One region of the Blautia sp. MCC269 genome, then DNA from elsewhere that is predicted to be linked to it. Evidence: riboswitches for the same ligand, from Rfam matches in the RefSeq annotation. Region 1 holds a riboswitch; each other region holds the start of a gene.

The links. Region 1 has a riboswitch for cobalamin ahead of GPK88_RS06305 (ABC transporter permease). Riboswitches for the same ligand answer to the same signal wherever they lie in the genome.
Region 2: another riboswitch for cobalamin. It lies ahead of nikB (nickel ABC transporter permease); the one in region 1 lies ahead of GPK88_RS06305 (ABC transporter permease).
Region 3: another riboswitch for cobalamin. It lies ahead of GPK88_RS00270 (sirohydrochlorin cobaltochelatase); the one in region 1 lies ahead of GPK88_RS06305 (ABC transporter permease).

Annotation. Positions count from the first base shown of each region.
Region 1 is NZ_WQQE01000016.1:21,776-29,667, reverse strand. It holds gene GPK88_RS06325 (nickel ABC transporter substrate-binding protein) at 1-116, opposite strand, end outside; gene GPK88_RS06320 (oligopeptide/dipeptide ABC transporter ATP-binding protein) at 148-1,086, opposite strand; gene GPK88_RS06315 (ABC transporter ATP-binding protein) at 1,096-1,887, opposite strand; gene nikC (nickel transporter permease) at 1,868-2,731, opposite strand; gene GPK88_RS06305 (ABC transporter permease) at 2,747-3,676, opposite strand; cobalamin riboswitch at 3,813-3,986, opposite strand; gene GPK88_RS06300 (MATE family efflux transporter) at 4,055-5,413, opposite strand; gene GPK88_RS06295 (ABC-2 transporter permease) at 5,569-6,243, opposite strand; gene GPK88_RS06290 (ABC transporter ATP-binding protein) at 6,240-7,088, opposite strand; gene GPK88_RS06285 (GntR family transcriptional regulator) at 7,091-7,465, opposite strand; gene GPK88_RS06280 (DUF3786 domain-containing protein) at 7,704-7,892, shown strand, end outside.
Region 2 is NZ_WQQE01000039.1:147,422-155,313, forward strand. It holds gene hisD (histidinol dehydrogenase) at 1-123, shown strand, start outside; gene hisB (imidazoleglycerol-phosphate dehydratase HisB) at 123-710, shown strand; gene hisIE (bifunctional phosphoribosyl-AMP cyclohydrolase/phosphoribosyl-ATP diphosphatase HisIE) at 730-2,010, shown strand; gene GPK88_RS13465 (M14 family metallopeptidase) at 2,105-3,064, shown strand; cobalamin riboswitch at 3,354-3,543, shown strand; gene nikB (nickel ABC transporter permease) at 3,735-4,673, shown strand; gene nikC (nickel transporter permease) at 4,674-5,501, shown strand; gene GPK88_RS13480 (ABC transporter substrate-binding protein) at 5,565-7,133, shown strand; gene GPK88_RS13485 (ABC transporter ATP-binding protein) at 7,148-7,892, shown strand, end outside.
Region 3 is NZ_WQQE01000001.1:56,684-64,575, reverse strand. It holds gene GPK88_RS00280 (DNA internalization-related competence protein ComEC/Rec2) at 1-1,359, shown strand, start outside; gene GPK88_RS00275 (NAD(P)/FAD-dependent oxidoreductase) at 1,482-2,861, shown strand; cobalamin riboswitch at 3,114-3,289, shown strand; gene GPK88_RS00270 (sirohydrochlorin cobaltochelatase) at 3,446-4,750, shown strand; gene GPK88_RS00265 (hypothetical protein) at 4,872-5,885, shown strand; gene GPK88_RS00260 (ABC transporter substrate-binding protein) at 5,882-7,027, shown strand; gene GPK88_RS00255 (FecCD family ABC transporter permease) at 7,083-7,892, shown strand, end outside.

The DNA of each region.
Region 1 (7,892 bases):
ATGGATGTCATTGCCGTAACTACTTTTTCCTCTTTTGCCTGTACATTGACACCTGTCAGCAAGGTTGCCGCCACCATACTCAATGCTAACAGTTTTGCTACACGTTTTTTCTTCATTTCTTCCTCTCCTTTGTGTTTGTTTTATATTTTACAGCATATGACATGCCGCAAAATGTCCTGTCGCAATTTCTGTCAATTCCGGTATATGCTCCTTGCATATATTTGTACATCTTCTGCACCGGTTCTGATATGGACAGCCCTGTTCCGGAATTGTATCTGAAAATATTTTCTTTTCCTGTGATCCGATTCTTCGCATTTTCGGTTCTTTTACCGGAATGGAATCAAACAGATCTTTTGTATAAGGATGTACTGCAGTCTCTTTTAAGCTGTCCGTATGATCGATAAACTCAACCACGCGTCCCTGATACATAATAGCCACCTCTTTGCAGAGATATGGAACGTTGGACAGATCGTGAGTGATCAGTAAATATGTCATCTCATATTTTTCCTGCAGTTCATTTAACAGATGCAGGATCTGCTTTCGTATGGAATAATCCAGACTGGATACCGGTTCATCACAGATCACAAGCTCCGGTCTTAATACCAACGCCCTCGCAATATTAGCTCTCTGACACTGGCCTCCTGAAATCTGTCCAACATAACGGTTTCGAATATCCGGATCCAGGCCCGTCTGGATCAAAGCTTCCTTTACCCGTTCTTCATACTCTCCCTCTTGCAGTTTTTCATGTAATTTCAGAATTTCCAGGATATTTTCTCCAATGGTATACCCGGGATCAAATACTCCGCTGCTGCTTTGAAAGACCATCTGAAGGTTCTTGCGATATGGACGGAACTGCTTTTCAGACAAACCCTGCATTTCCTGCCCCTGAAACCAGAATTTTCCATCTGTAGGTTTCTCCAGACCGGCGATCAGCTTTCCGAATGTAGTTTTGCCACTTCCACTTTCACCGATCAGAGCCATGGATGACCCTGCATGGATTTCCAGACTTACATCATCCACTGCCTTCACAATTTTTTTCTTGCCATAATATTTTTTTAAATGTTCTGTCTTTAGTAACGTACTCATACTTTTCCCCTATAAAACTGCATCCAACAGTTTTTTTGTATATGAATGCTGCGGATGGTAAAAGATATCTTCAACTGTTCCGTTTTCTACTATTTCGCCGTCTTTCATGATCGAAACATCATCTGCGATCTCTGCCACCACACCCAGGTCATGCGTGATAAATAACACGCCCAGATTTTCTTTCCTGGATAGCTGATAGATTTCTTCCAGGATCTGCTTCTGTACTGTTACATCCAACGCCGTCGTCGGCTCATCTGCGATCAGATAATCCGGTTTCATAGACATGGCAATGGCGATCATAACACGCTGACACATACCACCTGACAATTCGTAAGGTTTTTTCTTCATCAGTTCTTCCGGATCACGCAGATTCATCATCCGCAGACTTTCCAGTGCTACTTCCCTTGCCTGTTTTTTGCTCATTCTGCGATGTTTTCTCAATCCTTCCAGAAGCAGTTGTTCAACTGTAAAAAGCGGATCGAGAGCAGCTGTCGGATCCTGAAAGATCATTCCGATCCTGTCTCCGTATAGCTGTCGCTTTTCTTTTCCTGATAACTTCAGAAGACTCTTTTCGTTCAGTGTCACATCTCCGGATATCACCTTTCCGTTTCCTGCAAGCAGATTCATGATCGTCAGAGAGGTAACTGACTTGCCGCTTCCGCTTTCTCCCACCAGTGCATGGATCCTTCCTCTCCTTACTTCCAGACTGACATCTTTTACTGCATGTACCATTCCGTGAGAGGTCTGAAACTCCACATGTAATCTTTTTACCTTTAGAACATCATTTTTTGGCTGTTCCATTCTGTATTCCCTCCCCCAGATAATTAAATGCCAGGACAATGATCATGATCAGTATGCCCGGATAAAACATCAGCCTTGGATAAGTCTGGATATAGCTTTTGCTGTCGCTGAGCATGATCCCCCATTCCGGTGTCGGCGCCTGCACACCAAGTCCGATAAAGGAAAACCCGGCGATTGACAGAATGATCGAACCGATTTCCATTGTTGCCAGTGCGATCACAGATGGCAGGATATTTCTCAATACATGCCTGAATATGATCCTTGCGTGGCCGCAGCCACCGGCCTTCAGTGCGGTCATATAATTTTTATTTTTTTCTTGAAGTGTCAATGCACGGGCAAGCCTTGCATATTCTGCCCAGGATACGACCGACAGGGACAGGATCAGATGAGCGCCGCTGGCTCCCACGGTTCCTGCAATGGCAAGTGCCACGATAAAGACCGGCATAGCCATAAATACATCAATGATCCTCATAATCATGGAATCGATTTTTCCACCTACATATCCGGCAAACAGTCCGATCGGCACCCCGACACATACAGTGATCAGAAGCACCGTAAAGCTGTAGCTCAGTGAATACCGGCTGCCCCAGAGAAGTCTTGATAAAATACATCGTCCCAGCTGATCAGTACCTAAAGGATATGCCGCCGACGGATTCTTTAATTTTATCGAAACATCCACAAGCAGTGGATCATGCGGCGCCAGTACAGGTGCAAAAATAGCTGCCAATGCAAAAATTATGACCACCATCAATCCTATTTTTGTTTTCGGTGACCGGAATACCTGTTTCCAGTACAGATTCTGGATCATGCTTTTTTCTGTTTTCTGCTTTCTTCTGCTTCCCATTCTATGATCTCTCCTTTACTTTAACTGGATTCGCCGGTCAATCGCAGAATAGGCGATATCCACAAGAAAATTTAATACTACAATGCCAACAGCCAGAATAAAGATAAAACATTGCAGCACCGGAGTGTCTTTTGAGATCACGGATTTCAATGCCAGATTTCCGATTCCCTGAATTGAAAAAATACTTTCTATCACAGCTGAGCCACAGAAAAAACCGATCACAATTGATACCAGACGTGTAAGCACAGGAATCAGGATATTTTTCAGACCATGACGCAAAATTACATTTACAGATGACAATCCCTTAGCTCTGCTGGCACGTATGTAATCCTGCTTCAGCACCTGTATCATATTGGTACGGATCAATCTCGTCATAATTCCAAAGAAACTGATATCCATGGCAAATGCCGCAAGGATCGGAATGCCTCCGGCATCTCCTCCGATCACGGAGATCACTTTTAGCTTTACTCCAAATATATAGAGCAGCATCAGACCGATCCAGAAAGACGGCATAGATACACTGAGGGACGACAAAATACGAATGACTTTATCCAGAACTCTGTTTTCATAAATTGCTGACAAAATCCCAAGAGGGACTGATACGATCATCAACAATAAAAACGAAGTAACTGCCAGTTTAAATGTCTGTGGAAAATATTTTTTTAATTCATCAAAAGCCGGTTTTCTGGTAGAATATGATTTTCCAAAATCGCCATGAAGTGCCTGATCCAGCCATTTCCCGTATTGTACCAGCACCGGCTGATCCAGTCCTTCCTCATGCCGTACTTCTTCTACCTGTTCCGGTGACGGATGCTCGTATTTTTTCTCCGCCAGAACTCTGGCAGCATCACCTGCCGATATAAAACTCAGCATAAAAATAATAAATGTAACCGCCAGAACTACCGGAATCATAAATATAAAACGCTTTGCAATTACTTTTCCCATTTTCATTTCTCCTCATTTTTCATCTGTTTATTCGGTTAAAATAAAAAAAGCTGATATGATCCAGCATCATATCAGCACAAAAAACAAACCTCTACCTCAGGCAGAGCTTATTCCTTCTGTATCCCATCCGAATCAGAATTCTTCTGTCAAAAAGGCAAGTCTCCTGACTCCAGTTCTTCCTACTTACCATCTTCCCGGATCTCTCCAGTGATATTTTGGTTTTCGTCCCTGTCACAGTAGCGGTGGCTGTTCTGGCATTTCACCAGATTCCTTATTAAGTACTTTGTACACCCTTCTGACTATTCAATTTTCATAGTTGTAAGTATCATAATATCATACTTTTCTTTTTATATAAATAGTTTTTTGTCAAATATAACATTATGTATGAACGGTGACTTCTTTATATTTCCGTATAATGATCATATAACTTACGAATAATAAAACAGCTGCACTGCTCCATGCACAGATCTCTGCATAGTATATTCCATCTTCACCGATCAGTTTTGGCAGCAGCAGCGCAACACTGACACGCATTATAAATTCTGCAATGCCACTGGCAAGCGGAATCAAAGTATTACCCAGGCCCTGGATAGCGGAACGATATACATACAGCAGATACAGCACCCACAAAAAGACAGCCATAATAAACAAATACTTATATGCTATATCCAATACCTGTCGGGTCTGATCCGGTTCACCGGATACAAACAAGGACAGTACATTACGTCCAAACAGTACTATCATGCCGGAAATGAAAGCCGAAGTGAGCACTGCCATATAAGTGCCGCTGCGCACGCCTTTTCGAATCCTCTGGTATTTTTTTGCACCAAGATTCTGGCCCACATAGGTTGTAATAGCATATCCATATGAAACGGCAGCCATCTCCAAAACCCCATACAGCTTGTTCGATGCCGTAAATCCCGCCACAAACAGAAAACCAAATCCATTGATCACATACTGTACCACAAGTCCTCCCACGGAGATGATCACATTCTGTATTGCAAGAGGAACCGCCAGTTCCAAAAGCCGCAAACTCATAGAGGGCTGCCTGTAAAAGTCCTTCTTTTCCAGGCGGATATCCGGGATTTTACGTAATACGATCAAACAGTACAAGGCAGAAAATCCCTGCGCGATAACAGTCGCCACTGCTGCTCCGGCTATACCCCAGCCAAAAACCGCCACAAACAACAGATCCAGTCCCACATTGATCACTGCTGCCACTGTCATTGCGATCAACGGAGATCTGCTGTTTCCAAGTGCCCGAAGGATCGCTGCAAATATATTATAAGCAGCTATGATCGGGATTCCCGCAAAGATCAGCCGCAAATATAGCATTGTCAGATCAATGACATTATCCGGTGTCTGTAAAAATAAAAGAACATGATAAACTGTACCTTCACTTACTGCGAGTACGACCACAGACAGTAATGCTGTCATGATATAGCTTTTCGCTACTGCACATTTCAGATTTTCCTTTTCCCTTGCTCCATAATACTGAGATACAAGAATAGAAAAACCCTGTGTGATACCTGTCATGATCCCCAACACCAGCCATACCAGCCAATCTCCGGCACCTACTGCCGCCAGTGCTTCAACTCCTACCACTTGTCCGACAATCATGGTGTCTGCCATTGTATAAAACTGCTGAAAAATATTTCCAAGCATCATTGGTATGGCAAAAGTTATGATCAGTTTTCCGGGAGATCCGGCAGTCATATCTTTTTCATTGGTTCCCATAAGAATCTCCTTTTCTTTTCATCCTTGTCCGCTATTTTACAAGGGACTCTTACGAAACACAAGCCTATTTTTTCACAAAGTTTTTCTCATATTTTTGGTAGCTATTACATCTTTATAATCATTATTTTTAATGGATCATTTTTGCCACGCCTATCTTAAAACTCTTTCTTCTTCATGGTGCTCATACTATACTTATACGAAGCAAACCATATAAGCAGACTTAGCACAATGAGGGCAATCCCGATTTCAAAATCCCCTATTCCCCCTATCATATGCAGAATACTTTCTTTTAATCCCAAGTTAGTCTTCACAAAAGATCTAATTGTATAACAAATCGCAAAAATAATTAAAATTGCGATTGGCAGCACAATTCGCCCTTTCTCTCCTTCGAACCTTATCCTGATCGCGATCATAATTCCCGCAATTGCCTGAAACACAAAAAATGTGATCAACTCCATTGCCAGCATTTCCAGATCAAACACCTCTTCAGGATTTATGAGTACCATAATTCCTGCACAGATCATTCCAATGCACCATCCACATGCTGTCATGATAAAGGAAAAAATATATTTTTCTCTGACATATATTTTTTTATTTACGGGTAAAGAAAATAAATATGTGTAACCATGGCCATTTTCATCATAACTGATCGTATTACCTGAATATATCGCCAGAACAGATGGGATATACATTGCAATGAAAGCAGCTGCCGTTTTTCCTGTAAGTATAAAAAACAATGCTACAAACACTAACACCAAAAAAAGATTACCACCCTGTCGAAAAAACAATCGAAAATCCTTTTCCAAAAGCCCTCTGATTCCTTTCATCATCTTTCGCCCCCTGTCAACATCAGGATCACCTGATCGAGTGATCCGCTCTCTACTACGATTTCCGGATAATTTTCTATATAATACTGCTTCTCGTTCGTCAGACAGGCAACTCCAAAAAACTCTTTTTTCTCTTTCAAAAGATACCTTTTATCCACTGCCTGATATTGTTCCTCACTGACCTTCAACACTGCATATTTTTCAAGAATCGTATCCATCGCTTCATGAAGTATGATCTTTCCTTTATGTATCACATAAATGTCATCACACAGATGTTCTAAGTCCGAAGAAATATGTGAACTGATCAGGATACTTCTCTCCGGCTCTTCTTCCATATACTCTCTTAAAATATCCAGCATCCTTTCCCTCGCTCCGACATCAAGCCCTGCTGTCGGCTCATCCAGCATCAGGAATTCTGCCTGATGTGTCAATGCAATGATCAGATTCAGCTTTGCTTTCATTCCTGTTGAGTACTCTTTTATAAATTTATCCAACGGAATCTGATATTCTTCACACATCTGATGAAATTTTTCTGCTTCAAACTTTGGATACAATTTGGCAAGGACTGCCTCAACATCTTTCCCTTTCAAGTATCCACTGAATCCGGTTTCTGCCAGGACAACTCCCAGCTCTTCTTTCTCTTTTTCACTTAACTCTTCCGGTATTTTTCCCAGGATCTTTATCTCACCGGCATCATAAGAAATGAGTCCGAGCATTGCCTTGAACAAAGTACTCTTACCGGCTCCGTTCTCTCCAACCAGACCGGTGATTCTTCCTTTTTCTACATTTAACGAACAGTCTAACTGAAATTCACCGTAGCTTTTCTTTACTCCTTTGATCTCCAACATAATCATTCATCCTCCATGATGAGTTCAAACAACGAACGGATCTCTTCCTCCTTCATTCCGCAGCGCCTTCCCTTCTGAATTGCTGCTTCCAGATCCGCCTCAACCTCTTTCCTGCGCTCTTCTTCCATCAGCTGTGTATTCGAAGCCGCTACATACGTTCCTTTCCCATGAACTGTGACTGTCATGCCCTCTGCTTCCAGATTGTCATATGCTTTCTTCACAGTAAGTGCACTGATCTTCAGTTCCTTTGCCATTGTTCTCACGGACGGCAATATATCATTTTCTTTTAACTCTCCGGAGATGATCTGCGCCTTGATCTGCTCCATGATCTGCTCATAAATTGGTACCATCGATGTATTATTGATTATAATCTTCATATGTCCCTCCTGCTGCAAACAGTATATAACAGCGTAATACTGTTGTCAACTGTTATATACTGTTTTGCAGTAGTTGACTGCCGGGATTCTGTCATCTGCCATCAGAAGGTATGGGAAGTCTTAGTCATTTACTTTTCATGATCATTAATTTTTATTTGTTACGCAAAATGTATTGACTTTATAGACCGATTAGTCTATTTTGTAAATAACTACAACAAAAATATTCTTGGAGAAATATATGACGAAAGCTCTCAATAATTATGATAAAACAAAAATTTCAATGGCACATGTTTTCCTGCAATATGATCAGGCTACAATGATACATAAATATTCATTAGATTACAATTCTGACTGGTTATATATTACTTTTATTAACCGTACCTATCGTATTAACCGAAAAACGGGAAGTGTTCAGTGGTCAGATAAT
Region 2 (7,892 bases), on a different contig from region 1:
TCCAGAGAAGCACTCCGGAAGATCCACAAGGACATTATCCAGTTTGCCACATCGGAACAGCTGACTGCACACGCAAACTCCATTGCAGTCCGTTTTGAGGAAGAGGATAAGGAGAACGAATAATGGCAAGAGAAGCACTGATCGAAAGAAACACAAAAGAAACACAGATCCGTCTGCAGCTGAATATTGACGGAACAGGAAGTTCCGATATTGATACAGGTATTGGCTTTTTTGATCATATGCTGGACGGTTTTACGCGTCATGGACTGTATGATCTTACTTTGAGAGTACACGGTGACCTGAATGTGGATGATCATCATACTATTGAAGATACAGGTATTGTCCTTGGAAATGCGATCCGTGAGGCAGTTGGGGACAAAAAAGGAATCAAACGTTATGGCAGCTGTATTCTTCCCATGGATGAAGTTCTGGTGCTCTGTGCAGTGGATCTTTCCGGAAGACCTTATCTTGGATGGGATGCGGAGTTTTCCACGGAGAAAATAGGAGATATGGCAACCGAGATGGTGAAGGAATTCTTTTATGCAGTGTCTTATTCCGCAGCAATGAATCTTCACATCAAAGTTCTTTCCGGCGGAAACAGCCATCATGTGGCAGAGGCTATGTTTAAGAGTTTTGCCAAAGCCCTTGATGCGGCAACACAGTACGATTCCCGGATCACAGACGTGCTTTCTACCAAGGGAAGCCTCTGATACATAAAGGAGACTACTTATGAACAAACAGTTGATCCCATGCCTTTATCTTCAGGCAGAAAAGGCAGTAACAGGATTTGGACAGAGAAATCTTTTCGGAGATGGAAATGTAGAGACACTTGCAAAATTTTACGGCGACAATGGAGCAGATGAGCTTCTGGTGTTTGACTTTTCTTCCGCAGATGCTGAGCATGACCGTGCGATCGGAAAGATCCGGGATATCTGCCAGGCATCCGAGATCCCGGTGATCGCAGCAGGAAACATCAAACGTATGGAAGACGTAAAAAAACTGATCTATGCAGGCTGTGCCAAGGTTGTATTAAATTTTTCAAAGAAAAGTAATATTGAGCTTCTTGAGGAAGTATCCAGACGTTTTGGAAAAGAACGTATGATGATCAGTATTTCTGATCTGAAGGAATTTACAGAAAATCAGGAGCTGATCGAAACTTATGCAGACAGTGTTCTGGCTCTGGATACAGTGGAAAATGAAATCGCACAGATTTCGCAGATTTCCATTGTTCTCCACACGGACGAAAGCAGTCAGGAAAAAGTTCTGGAGCTTTTAGGGGAAACCGCCGTGTCCGGACTTTGCGGTGCTTATGTGAGCAGCCTTGAAAATGATTTGCATACATTAAAAGAGACCTGCGAAAAAGCCGGAATTCCGGTGAATACCTATAAAAGCAATATTGCATGGTCCGATTTTAAATTAAACAGTGATGGAATGGTTCCAGTTATTGTCCAGGATTACCGGACAGATGAAGTGCTGATGCTGGCCTATATGAATGAACTGGCTTTTGATACCACACTGAAATTGGGAAAAATGACATACTGGAGCCGCAGTCGGAATGAACTCTGGACCAAAGGCCTGACATCCGGCCATGTACAGTATGTAAAATCTCTTACCATTGACTGTGACAATGATACAATTCTTGCCAAGGTGGATCAGGTGGGGGCTGCCTGCCATACAGGAAACCGTACCTGTTTCTTTAAACCACTGATGAAGAAAGAGTACGATGATACCAATCCACTCCACGTATTCCAGAATGTGTACGATGTGATCACAGACCGGAAAGCGAATCCGAAGGAAGGTTCCTATACCAATTATCTTTTTGATAAGGGAATTGACAAGATCCTGAAAAAAGTCGGTGAAGAATGTACAGAGATCGTCATTGCAGCCAAAAATCCGGACAAAGAAGAGATCAAATACGAGATTTCTGATTTTCTTTATCATATGATGGTACTTATGGTGGAGAAGGGAGTCAGCTGGGAAGAGATCACCAGAGAACTGGCAAAAAGATAGAATTAAAAAAAGACATATACAATTTTGGTTAGGCATGGTATACTTATCGAAACAAAGTGCGGAAATATAAGAAAAAGGGAAAGGGAAACAGCCAATGATCAAAATTGATGACTGGGTGATCGAAAAAGGAGAAAAAGCACAAGGTAAGATTGAGATCACAGGATGCGGCATGGCAATGCCGGCTACTGTGATCTGCGGAGTGGAAGATGGACCAACGATCCTGATCACAGCAGGAATACACAGCGCCGAGTATGTGGGAATCCAGGCGGCAATGGAACTTGCGAAAGAATTTCAGCCGGAGGAACTGAAGGGAAATGTGATCATCATTCCGCTGGTCAATGTCAGTGGATTTGAACATCGTACCATGAGTATGGTTTATGAGGACAGTAAGAATCTGAACCGCGTTTTTCCTGGAGATCCTGAGGGAACAGCTGCAGACCGCATTGCCTATACCATGGTGACGAAACTTTTTTCCATAACGGACTATTATATTGATCTGCACAGCGGAGACGGATACGAGCAACTTCATCCATATGTTTATTATGTAGGCGTTGTAGATGAAGAGACCGCGGAGAAGTCCTTACATATGGCAAGGCATATCGGTGTAAAATACGTAGTTCGTTCCACAACCGCTACAGGTGGTGCCTACAATTATGCCTCTTCTCTTGGCATTCCAAGCATTCTCATAGAGAGGGGCGGACACAGCTACTGGACCTGGGAGGAAGTAGAACAGGATAAAAGAGACGTCCGTCACCTTGTTTTTCATCTCCAGGGAAAGGCGTGTCATGGTCTGAAGCATTACCGTCAGATGCTTCTTGAAAATGTAGTCTATGAATATGCGCCGTATACCGGATGCTGGTATCCGTCCAAGAAGCCTGGAGAATACTTTTTTAAGGGGGAAGAACTGGGTGAACTGAGAGATTACTATGGGAATTTACTTTACACATCTATTGCAACTGAAAACGGAGTCGTACTTTATCAAACAGCCAGTCTGAACATTATTGAAGACGGACCAATGATCGCATATGCAGCGATCACGGAGACTCTGACCTGATATTTGCAGAGCTTTTCCACCAAAAATTGTTTTATTCAATTCCTATAGAAACGATAAGAAAACCGGATTTTACCGTTTGCTGTTCTATTTGCAAAAACAAACGTGTAAAATCCGTATTTTTTTGACAGATCGGATAAATTCAGTTGTTAAATACCTAACGGGGTATATGTACAATTCAAATAACTTTGACAAAATTGATAAATATTCTAAAAATATAACATTTTTCTATAGACAAACTCCGTGGATCTATCATATAATAATGCGCGTAATTTAACAGCATTTGCTGATTTTTACATCAGTCGTTGCAAGTTCCGAGAGGATTAATAGGGAAACCGGTATAAATCCGGTACGATCCCGTCACTGTAATGGGGAATCCTCAGATAAAATACCACTGGCCGGGTGCGTGAGAAATAGGGCCGGGAAGGTGTCTGAGGGTGAGGAGCCTGAGTCAGGAGACCTGCTTGTAATTGTTTTAAGATGATTCTTACGGAAGATAGGAAGCATGTTTTTTTGTGTGTGCCCGTATTTCGTCACGGGCTTTTTTCGTGCGTATTTCTAAAATTCCATGCATTTTCTGCATATAAAGAATCCCATTATAGTTTTATTATTATCTTATATAAGTTGAAACGGCTATGCTAAAAATCACATCAAATGAGGAAAGGAGTAAAACGTGACAAAGAAACAAGTAGGAAAAAGATTTCTCCAGATTATCATTGTATTATTTGGAATCAGCTTTTTCACATTTGGACTGACCTACCTGTCACCTGGTGATCCTGCGGAGATCATGTTGACAGAGTGTGGTAATCTTCCAACACCGGAACTTCTGGAACAGACAAGACATGATCTCGGCCTTGACCAGCCATTTCTTGTGCAGTATGGTTCCTGGCTGAAAGGTGTTGTAACAGGAGATATGGGACAGTCCTATTCTTTCAAAATGCCGGTAACAGATAAACTGGTATCCTGTTTCTGGCCCACACTGAAGATGTCACTGCTGGCACTTCTGATGATGGTCATTATTTCCATACCACTTGGAATTCTGGCCGCTGTATATCAGAACAAATTCCCGGATTATTTTGTAAGAGGGATTACTTTTGTGGGAGTATCTGTTCCAAGCTTCTGGCTGGGGCTGATCCTTCTCAGTATCTTCGGTGTTCAGCTTCGCTGGATCAACGTGGCAGGAGGCAGTACAGATTTCAAATCCATGATTCTTCCGGCGCTCACCCTTGCACTTGCCATGTCTGCAAAATATACCCGACAGGTAAGAAGTGCGGTACTGGAGGAACTTCACCAGGATTATGTAACAGGTGCGAGAATGCGTGGAATTAAGGAAAGCGTAATTCTCTGGAAACATGTTCTTCCTAATGTAATGCTTCCGCTGGTAACGCTGCTGGGTCTTTCCCTTGGAAGCCTTCTTGGAGGTACCGCAGTTGTAGAGATCATTTACAACTGGCCGGGAATGGGAAATATGGCAGTAAAGGCAATTTCCTGTCGTGACTATCCTCTTGTACAGGGCTATGTACTCTGGATCGCGATCCTGTACATGTGCATCAACCTGCTTGTGGATCTGTCCTACACTTATCTCGATCCAAGACTTAAGGAGGATAGATAATTGAAAAAAGTATTACGAATATTCAAAGAAAACAAACAATTCACTCTTTTCTTTATTCTGGGTCTTGTGGTGATCGGTGTTGCGATCTTTGCACCGCAGCTTTCCCCATATGATCCGTTGGATGCAGTTATGACCGAATCACTGCAGGAGCCGAGCTCCGCCCATCCATTTGGAACAGACAAACTTGGGCGAGATCTTCTTTCCCGTGTTATTTTCGGAACAAGAACGTCTCTGATCATGACCTTATGTCTGGTTGCGGTGATTTTTGTGATCGGTACATTTTTAGGAGTTATTGCCGGATATTTTGGCGGTATTGTAGATGCGGTGATCATGCGCATTGCGGATATGATGATTTCCTTCCCGGGCCTTGTGCTGGCCATCGCCATTGCCGGTATGCTGGGACCGAACCTTGTCAATGCCGTTATCTCCATCGCGGCTGTAAGCTGGACGAAATATGCCCGTCTTGCAAGAAGTATGGTTCTGAAAGTCAAGAAGAGTCTTTACATAGAGGCAGCTGTGGTAAACGGAACAAAGACCTGGAAGATTCTTCTTGTACATGTTCTTCCAAACATGGTAACACAGATGGTGGTAACTGCGGCAGCAGATATCGGAACCATGATGCTGGAGCTGGCTTCCCTTTCTTTCCTGGGATTTGGTGCAACTGCGCCGACACCGGAGTGGGGACTGATGCTCAACGAGGGAAGAACCTACATGGCAAAAGCGCCATGGCTTATGATCTACCCTGGTATTGCCATTGTGATCTGCGTGGTTGTTTTCAACATGCTTGGAGACAGCATCCGCGACGTACTGGATCCACGCCAGGATTAATAAAACATTTTCTGTAACAAACCAACACCCTATTATTAGTATATTTATCTTTAGGAGGATGAAATGAGAAATAACGTAGTTAAAAAAGTGCTGGCTGCTACACTTGCATGTATGATGACTTTTTCCATGACAACAGTGGCTCAGGCAAAAGGTGACAAAAACAGCGATAAGGAAATCACAATCGGAGTAACAAGCTTTGCAGATACACTGGAGCCGACAGAGCAGTATTTCAGCTGGGTTGTATCCCGTTATGCAATCGGTGAGTGCCTTACAAAATTCGATGAGCACGGTGAGATCGTTCCATGTCTTGCAGAAGAGTGGGATAACAGCGAAGATGGAAAAACATGGACATTCAAGATCCGTGAGGGCGTAAAATTCTCCAACGGTGATGACATGACACCGGAGATGGTAAAAGCTTCCATCGAGCGTACTGCCGAGAAGAGCGACCGAGTTCCGGAGTTCTTTGATCTTGATAACATCGAAGTTGACGGACAGAACCTGATTTTCCACCTGAACAGAGCTAACGCAAACATGGCTGGCTGCCTTGCAGACCCGCTGTTCCTCATTGTTGATACAAATGTCGATGATTCCACATTTGCAATGGAAGGACCGATCTGTACAGGACCTTACGCAGTAGAGTCTTTCAGCCCGACAGACTCCTGTGTTGTAGTAAAGAATGAGAACTACTGGGATGGCGAAGTTCCCCTTGACAAAGTTACACTGAAATGTGTGGATGACCAGACAACACGTTCCATGGCTCTTCAGACAGGTGAGATCGATATCGCTTACAACCTGAAAACAGAGAACCTGGTTGAGTTCGAGGGAAATGACAACTATGATATTCAGGAACTTCAGTCTCTTCGTTCCACCTATGCGTTTATGAACCAGAACGAGGATCATGCACTCAGCGACAAGGCACTTCGCCAGGCACTTCTCCGCGGACTTGACAAAGAGACATACTGTAACACTCTTCTTGAGGGTGGTGCAACAGCTGGTAAAGCACCGGTTCCGCCAACACTTGACTTTGGATTTGATGATCTGAACGATGAGAATGCTTACGATCCGGATGGTGCAAAGAAGATTCTTGAGGAAGCTGGATACAAAGATGTTGACGGTGACGGATTTGTAGAGACTCCGGACGGAGATCCGCTTGTTCTTGATTTCGTTATTTACACAAGCCGTGCAGAGCTTGGTGTATACGCACAGGCAGCACAGGCCAGCCTGAAAGAGATCGGTATCAATGTAAACCTGAATACTGTAAGTTATGAGACACTTCTTGACATGAGAGATTCCGGTCAGTATGACCTTCTGATCTGGAACGTACTGGTTGCCAACACAGGTGATCCGGAGAACTACTTAAGAGAGAACTGGTACAGCTCTTCCTCAAACAATACTGCAGGATACAACAATCCGGATGTAGATAAGCTTCTTGATGAGCTTGCTCAGACATTCGATGAGGATGCAAGAAAAGATCTGATCATCGACATCCAGCAGGATATTATGGATGATGCAGCAACTGTATTCTTCGGTTATGAGACAACTTATCTCTTCTCCAATAAGAAAGTAACTGGAGTTAAGATGTATCCGATGGATTACTACTGGCTGACAAAGGATATCACTCTTGCCGAGTAAAGGAGCGTTTATTTATGCTTGAAATCAAGGATCTTTCTGTTCAGTACGGAAAGCAGGCACCTACCATTGAGCATTTCAATCTTTCCATGAAGAAGGGTGAGATCATCAGTGTTGTAGGAGAGAGTGGAAGTGGAAAAACAACCGTGATCCGTGCTGTCCTCGGCGCTCTTGCCGGGGGTGGCCGGGTCAGTGCCGGTGATATTCAGTTCAACGGACATTCCCTGCTTTCCAATACCAAGGATGAATGGAGAAATTTAAGAGGTACCCGCATTTCCATGATTTTTCAGGATTGTGGTGGAACCCTGAATCCGATCCGCAAGATCGGAAGCCAGTATGTGGAGTATATTTGTACACATACTGACGTATCCAAAGCAGAAGCATGGAAAAAAGGCTGCTCCATGCTTCAGAAAATGCGTCTTCCAGACGCGGAAAATATCATGAAAAGTTATCCTCACCAGCTTTCCGGTGGTATGCGCCAGCGAGTTGGTATTGCCATGGCTATGACTTTTAACCCGGAACTGCTTCTTGCAGATGAGCCGACCAGTGCCCTGGATGTAACCACGCAGGCACAGATCGTACGCCAGATGATGGAGCTCCGTGATGATTTCGGAACCGGCATCATCATCGTTACCCATAACATTGGTGTAGCGGCTTATATGGCCGATCAGCTGGTTGTTATGCAGCACGGAAAAGTTGTGGATCAGGGAACACGTGATGAAGTCATGAATCATCCGACCAGTGACTATACAAAGAAACTGC
Region 3 (7,892 bases), on a different contig from region 1:
GCAGCGGAAAAAATCTGTGCTCTTGCAGGAGCAGAGAAAAAATGGATGAAGGCACTGGTAAGTTCCATAGCCCTTCAGCTGGTGACATTGCCTGTGATGCTGAAATTTTTTGGAGAAGTATCCCTTGCCGGATTTTTTCTGAATCTTCTGGTGCTTCCAAGTGTGGGCTTTGTGCTGATGGGAGGAATGGCGGCACTGTTGCTTGGAATTTTCAGTATTTCTGCTGCAAAACTGGTAATTTTGCCGGCAAGGGGACTGTTGCTTTTTTATGAATATCTATGTAGCCTTGCAGGAAAATTAAGGTGGAGCACCTGGATCGGAGGGGAACCGGAAATCTGGCAGATTCTGGTATATTATGTTTTTTTGATTACAGTTCTGTTTATGGGACAGTATATAAAAGAACCGATGAGGCGGGAACAGGAAGCGGGTATGAAATCAGAGTTATCCAGCCGGGATAAAAGAATCCCGGGAAAGATCCAAAGGAAACTCCGGACAGTCCGGGCAGCAGCCGGCGCATTGATGATAACAGGAATTCTGATCCTCGGGTTTCATCCGGCAGGAGACCTGAAGGTGACCTGCCTGGATGTGGGGCAGGGAGATGGCATCCTTGTGGAGACTCCGGATAATCACCATTTTCTTATTGACGGAGGAAGCAGCAGCCAGTCGGACCTTGGAAGATACTGCCTTCTGCCGGCTCTGAAAAGTCAGGGGATTTCTTATTTGGACGGGCTTTTTATTTCCCATACAGACAAGGATCATATCAGCGGGGCGAAGGAACTTCTGGAATATATGGGAAATGGCCTCACGACCATCCGGGCAGGATATCTGGTGCTTCCTTCATGGGCGGAAAAGCCGGAGGCTTGGGAGGAACTCTCGGATGCGGTACAAAAAGCCGGAATAAAAATTGTGACAGGAAAAAAGGGAGATGAGCTGCATTGTGGTTTGGTATCTTTTTCCATCTTGTGGCCGGAGAAAAACGCCACAGGAAAAGATGTGAATGAGGAGGCAATGGTGATGGAACTCTCGTTTGGAGAATTTCAGATGCTTTTTACCGGGGATATCGGAGCAGACACGGAGAAAAAGCTTCTGGCGTCCGGGATATTAAAGGATGTGGACTGTCTGAAAGTGGGACATCATGGTTCCCGTTATTCTACCACGGAAGCGTTTCTTGAAAAAATAAAGCCGGAACTGGCGATCATTTCCTGTTCTTCCACCAACACTTACGGGCATCCGTCGCCGGAAACCGTAGAGCGTCTGGAAGCGGCCGGAAGCCAGGTGGAATATACCATGAAAAACGGTGCCATTACTGTGGAAACCGATGGAAAAAAGCTTAAGATATATAGGTTTCGGAGGGACTGAAAAATTTTTTCAAAAACCGGAAAAAACAGGTGACTTTTGTACACACTTGTTGTAGAATAGTCAGGGTTTGTGCGAAAACGAAACATTGAAAACAGGCAACACAAGATAAGGAGTTTTTATTTATGAAATATGACGTACTGATCGTAGGAGCAGGTCCTGGAGGAATCTTTGCAGCCTATGAGCTGATGAATAATGATCCGGAGAAAAAGATCGCGGTTTTTGAAGCCGGCCATCCTCTGGAAAAAAGAAAATGTCCTATTGACGGAAAGAAAGTAAAATCTTGTATCCACTGTAAAACATGTGCAATCATGAAAGGATTTGGCGGTGCAGGCGCTTTCTCCGATGGAAAATATAATATCACCAATCAGTTTGGCGGAACGCTGTATCAGCATATTGGCAAGGATACAGCCACAGAACTGATGGAATATGTAGATAAACTGAATCTGATGTATGGTGGAGAGGGAACCAAGCTTTATTCCACCACAAACAGTGAGATCCGTAAGCTTTGTCTTCAGAACGGCCTGCATCTTCTGGATGCATCTGTCCGCCACCTGGGAACGGATATCAACTATGTAGTACTTCAGAATCTCTATGACAAGATGAAAGCCCATGTAGATTTCTATTTTGACGCGTCCGTTGACAAAGTGGAGAAAACAGAAGACGGCTATGCAGTTGTTGTAGGTGATGAGCGTTACGAGGGAACTTACTGCATCATCTCCGCGGGACGAAGCGGAAGTAAATGGATGGAGACTGTATGTACAGATCTTAAGATCCCCACACTTTCCAACCGTGTGGATATCGGTGTCCGTGTGGAGCTTCCGGCAGAGGTGTTCAGCCGTCTGACCGATGAGCTTTACGAGAGCAAGATCGTTTACAGAACCGAGAAGTTTGAGGATATGGTCCGTACTTTCTGTATGAACCCGAGAGGTGTTGTGGTTAATGAGAACACCAATGGAATCATCACAGTAAACGGCCACAGCTATGAAGATCCTGCAAAACACACCAACAATACAAACTTTGCGCTTCTGGTATCCAAACATTTCTCAGAGCCGTTCCATGACAGCAACGGATATGGTGAGAGCATCGCAAGACTTTCCAACATGCTTGGCGGTGGTGTTATGGTACAGCGTTTCGGAGATCTGATCCGTGGAAGACGAAGCACAAAAGCACGTATTGAGGAAAGCTTCGTAACACCGACTCTTTCCGCAACACCGGGAGACTTAAGCCTTGTTATGCCGAAGCGTATCCTGGATGGAATCATCGAGATGATCTATGCTCTGGATAAGATCGCACCTGGAACAGCAGATGACGATACTCTGCTTTATGGTGTTGAGGTTAAATTCTACAACATGGAAGTTGAGATCGATGAGAATCTGGAAACCTGCCACAAAGGTCTCTTTGTTATCGGAGACTGCAGCGGTGTGACACATTCTCTTTCCCATGCATCCGCCAGCGGTATCTATGTAGCCAGATACCTGGAGCAGGAGTACTTCAGTAAATAATATGAGCGGCCCTTTTCTGCTGTCACAGTGATGGCGGAAAGGGGCTGCTTTTATGTTGTAGGAAATCACTGTACCATAAATAAAAAACATAAATCATATAAAACCATGCATAATGTGCATGAATATTGAAAGGAGTATGTTGAAAATAACTGACAAATGCAGGGGAAGCACCATAATTCGTCCGACAGCAATCTTGACAATTTTGTGATTTTGTGGTAAAAGAATAAGTAACCAGGTAAAATCGAATATGTACAAATGTTATGGCAATAAGGTTGCGTCCAGTCGGATGTGCAAAAGAGAATCCGGTGAGAATCCGGAACGATACCGTCACTGTGAACGGGGAGCTGTTTTTAAATACCACTGGGAAACCGGGAAGGGAAAGCAGTGTGGAACCAAGTCAGGAGAACTGCCTTATTGTGAGATCCAGGATTCGCGGTCTACGAATCTGTATTCTCAATAACAATACAGAACTTCTTTTTATGTGTATTGCGAGAGAATCGTGTGTGAGCAGGCGGCCGCAGAAAGCAGCCGTTTTTTTGTACATATCAGTATTCTGGAAATACATGAAAAGAGGACGATAAGAAATGAAAAGAAAAACAATGTTAGCTCTGATGCTCGCAGTTTCCATGACATGCTCTATGGGTGCAGCTACAACAGCAATGGCAGCAGATGATTCCGCTACAGAAGAGAGCGCAGATGAGAGTACTGAGGCAGCTGATACCACAGAGGCTTCTGATGAAGACCAGAAAGCAGCTGACAATGTAGCAGCTCTGATCGACAAGATCTATGTTCAGGAGAGAACTGACACAACAGATGAGGATTGCAAGGCAGCCAAAGAAGCATGGGATGCTCTGACAGACGCTCAGAAAGAACTGGTAGAGGGCGAGAACGCTGATCCGGATTACTTCGGACGTGACACAGGAGACGCTTCCAAGGACGATCCGCGTAACCAGGATGAGATCGGTGAGAATGAACTTCTTGTTGTAAGCTTTGGTACTTCCTTCAATGACAGCCGTGCAGAGGATGTCAAAGGAATCGAGGATGCTCTTGCAGAAGCTTATCCGGACTGGTCTGTAAGAAGAGCATTTACAGCACAGATCATCATCAACCATGTAGAGGCAAGAGATGATGAAGTGATCGATAACATGCAGCAGGCTCTTGACCGTGCAGTAGAGAATGGTGTTAAGAATCTGGTTGTACAGCCTACTCATCTGATGCATGGTGCTGAGTACGATGAGATGACAGAAGCGATCAATGGCTATAAAGATAAATTCGAGTCTGTAGCTATCGCAGAGCCAATGCTCGGTGAGGTTGGAGACGATGCAACCGTGATCAACGATGACAAGAAAGCCGTTGCTCAGGCAATCACAGATGAGGCTTGCAAAGAAGCCGGATTTGACAGCATGGATGCAGCAGCTGAGGCTGGCACAGCATTCGTATTCATGGGACATGGAACATCTCATACAGCTAACATTACATACGATCAGATGCAGACACAGATGGAAAACCTTGGATTCAAGAACGCATTCATCGGTACTGTAGAGGGTAAACCGGAAGATACAGCCTGCGACAAGGTTATCGAGAAGGTAAAAGAGGCAGGATACAAGAACGTTGTTCTTCGTCCGCTGATGGTTGTTGCCGGAGACCATGCAAACAACGATATGGCCGGTGATGATGAGGATTCCTGGAAGAGCCAGTTTGTAGCATCCGGAAACTTCGAGAATGTTGATACACAGATCGCAGGTCTTGGACGTATCGAGGCTGTTGAGCAGCTTTATGTAGATCATACAAAAGCAGCTATCGACTCCATCGGAAGCACAGATGAGTCCGCAGATTCTGACGCAGCAGCAGATACAGAGGCTGATTCCGCTGAGGATTCCGCAGAATAATAAATATGAAACGATCTGAGTGAGCTCAGATACCTATAAGAAATCCATGTAACTGCCCGGAAAGATCAGGAAGACTGTCTTCCGGGCAGATTGCTGTATCTATGGAAGGGAGAAGATTATTATGAAAAAACGTTATGTAAACTTAATCCTTGCAATGGTAAGTGCATCAGCCATGGCCCTTGGCTCTGTGCCTGCAATGGCTGCAACAGATTCCGCAAAAACCGAATCTGCCAAAAACGATTCCAAAGAGGATGCAGAAGCTTCCAATGAGAAAGAGGCAGACGCAGCCAAGACAGATACCCTAGAAGATGGTGTTTATACAGCAGAGTTTGACACAGACAGCAGTATGTTCCATGTAAATGAGGCCAATGACGAAAAAGGAGAGCTTACGGTCAAAGATGGCAAGATGACCATCCATGTAAGCCTGGTTTCCAAGAAGATCGTAAATCTGTTTGCAGGAACTGCAGAAGATGCACAGAAGGATGGCGCCGAGATCATTGAACCTACCACAGATACAGTAAAATACAGCGACGGTTATACAGAGGAAGTTTACGGGTTTGATATCCCGGTACCTGCCATTGATGAGGAATTTGATGTGGCACTTCTGGGAGAAAAAGGTAAATGGTATGACCATAAAGTCAGCGTCAAAAATCCTGTAAAGACAGGTGATGTGGAAGAAACAACTGATGATACAGACAAAAAAGAAGACTCCTCCGACAAGGAGAACGCAGAAAAAGCAGATGTTTCCAAAGATGAGAAAACTTCCGATGACAAGAAATCTGAGGGAAAAAAGCTGGAAGATCTGAAACTGGAAGACGGAACTTACGAATTTGATGTAACCCTCACAGGCGGAACCGGAAGAGCAACGGTAGAATCTCCGGCCAAAGTAGAGATCAAAGACAAAGAAGCTACAGCAACCATCATCTGGAGCAGCCCGAATTACGATTACATGATCGTGGATGGCGAAAAATATGAGCCGGTGAACAAAGACGGAAATTCCACATTTGAGATTCCGGTGACTGTTTTTGACACAGAGATGGAAGTGACTGCAGATACCGTAGCCATGAGTACTCCTCACGAGATCGACTACACCTTGAACTTTGATTCTTCAAGCATGAAAAAGGAAGAAAAATGAAAAAAATAATTTCATACATATTTCTGACGCTGACGCTTGTTCTGGGCTGCGCGTTTGCCGTGCAGGCCGCAGAGACAGAACATAAGCCAGCGGATATTCCGGGCCTCACTTTCGACCACAGCATGGAGCTTTCCTATGCCAAGGAATTCAATGTGGATTACTATAACGACGGCTATGCACTGATCACCATCGATCAGGAAGGGCAGTTTCTTGTAGTTCCCGAGGGAAAAGAAGCACCGGAGGGACTGGATTCTGATATTGCAGTCTTAAAACAGCCGTTAAACAACATTTATCTGGTTGCAACTTCGGCCATGGATCTTTTCCGGGCCATTGACGGGATCGACAGCATCAAACTTTCCGGAACCAAGGAAGACGGATGGTATATCCAGGAAGCCAAAGACGCCATGGAGCAGAAAAAGATGATCTACGCCGGCAAGTACAGTGCCCCGGATTATGAGCTGATTTTGAACGAAGGCTGTGACCTTGCCATTGAATCCACCATGATCCATCACAATCCGGAAGTCCAGGAGAAACTGGAACAGTTCGGAATCCCTGTAATGGTGGAACGTTCCAGCTATGAAAGCCATCCCCTTGGAAGAACCGAGTGGATGAAACTTTACGCAGTCCTTCTTGGAAAAGAAGATGTGGCAGAAAAAGTTTTCAAAGAGCAGACAGACAAACTGGATAACGTGCTTACAGCAGATAAAACAGATAAGACCGTAGCGTTCTTTTATATCAACTCCGTAGGCGCGGTAAATGTAAGAAAAAGCGGCGACTATGTTTCAGAGATGATCTCCCTTGCAGGTGGAAATTACGTTCCGGAAGATACGGGAGAGAGTGACAATGCCCTTTCCACCATGAACATGCAGATGGAAGAATTCTATGCCAAGGCAAAAGATGCGGATTATATCATCTACAACAGTACCATTGACGGAGAGCTTCAGACCATCGATGAACTTCTTTCCAAAAGCGAGCTCCTTGCGGATTTCAAGGCAGTGAAGAACGGAAATGTCTGGTGCACAGGCAAAAACCTTTTCCAGGAGACCACAGGACTTGGAACCATGATCGAGGATATCCACACCATGCTGACCACGGATGATGATTCCCTAGATAACCTGACTTACATGCACAAACTGAAATAAACGAAAATACGGCTTTACACGAATTACACCACAGAAGAGGAGTGTACCAGAAAAAATGAATGACAGAAAACGCGCGGTCCGATATGGGATCTCTTTTGTGATCCTTGCGGTACTTTTGATCTTTTTATTTATATGGAATGTAAATTCCGGAAGTATCCACCTCTCTGTGCAGGAGATCCTGAATATCATATTCCGGCATCAGGGAGATGAAACTTCTTATAATATTGTCTGGGAGATCCGTCTTCCAAGAATTCTGGCAGTTATCATCCTCGGCGGAGCACTTTCTGTTTCCGGATTTCTGCTGCAGACCTTTTTTAATAACCCTATCGCGGGACCTTTCGTGTTGGGAATTTCTTCCGGAGCCAAGCTGATTGTGGCTTTTCTGATGATCTTTCTTTTGAGCAGATCGGTATCCATCGGTTCCGGAGCCATGATCCTGGCTGCTTTTGCCGGTTCCATGATCTCCATGGGCTTTGTGCTTCTTGTGGCAAAAAAAGTCCACAATATGTCCATGCTGGTCATCAGTGGTGTTATGATCGGTTATATCTGTTCGGCCATCACGGACTTTGTGGTGACGTTTGCGGATGATTCCAACATCGTGAATCTCCACAACTGGTCACTGGGAAGTTTTTCCGGTATGACCTGGGGCAATGTGCGTACTATGGCTGTGGTGGTATTTCTTACCATGGTGATCGTATTTTTTATGTCAAAACCCATCAGCGCTTATCAGCTGGGCGAGACTTACGCACAGAATATGGGAGTTAATATCAAAGTGTTCCGGATCCTTCTGATTCTGCTTTCAAGTATTCTTTCTGCCTGTGTGACTGCATTTGCAGGGCCGATCTCTTTCGTGGGAATCGCTGTG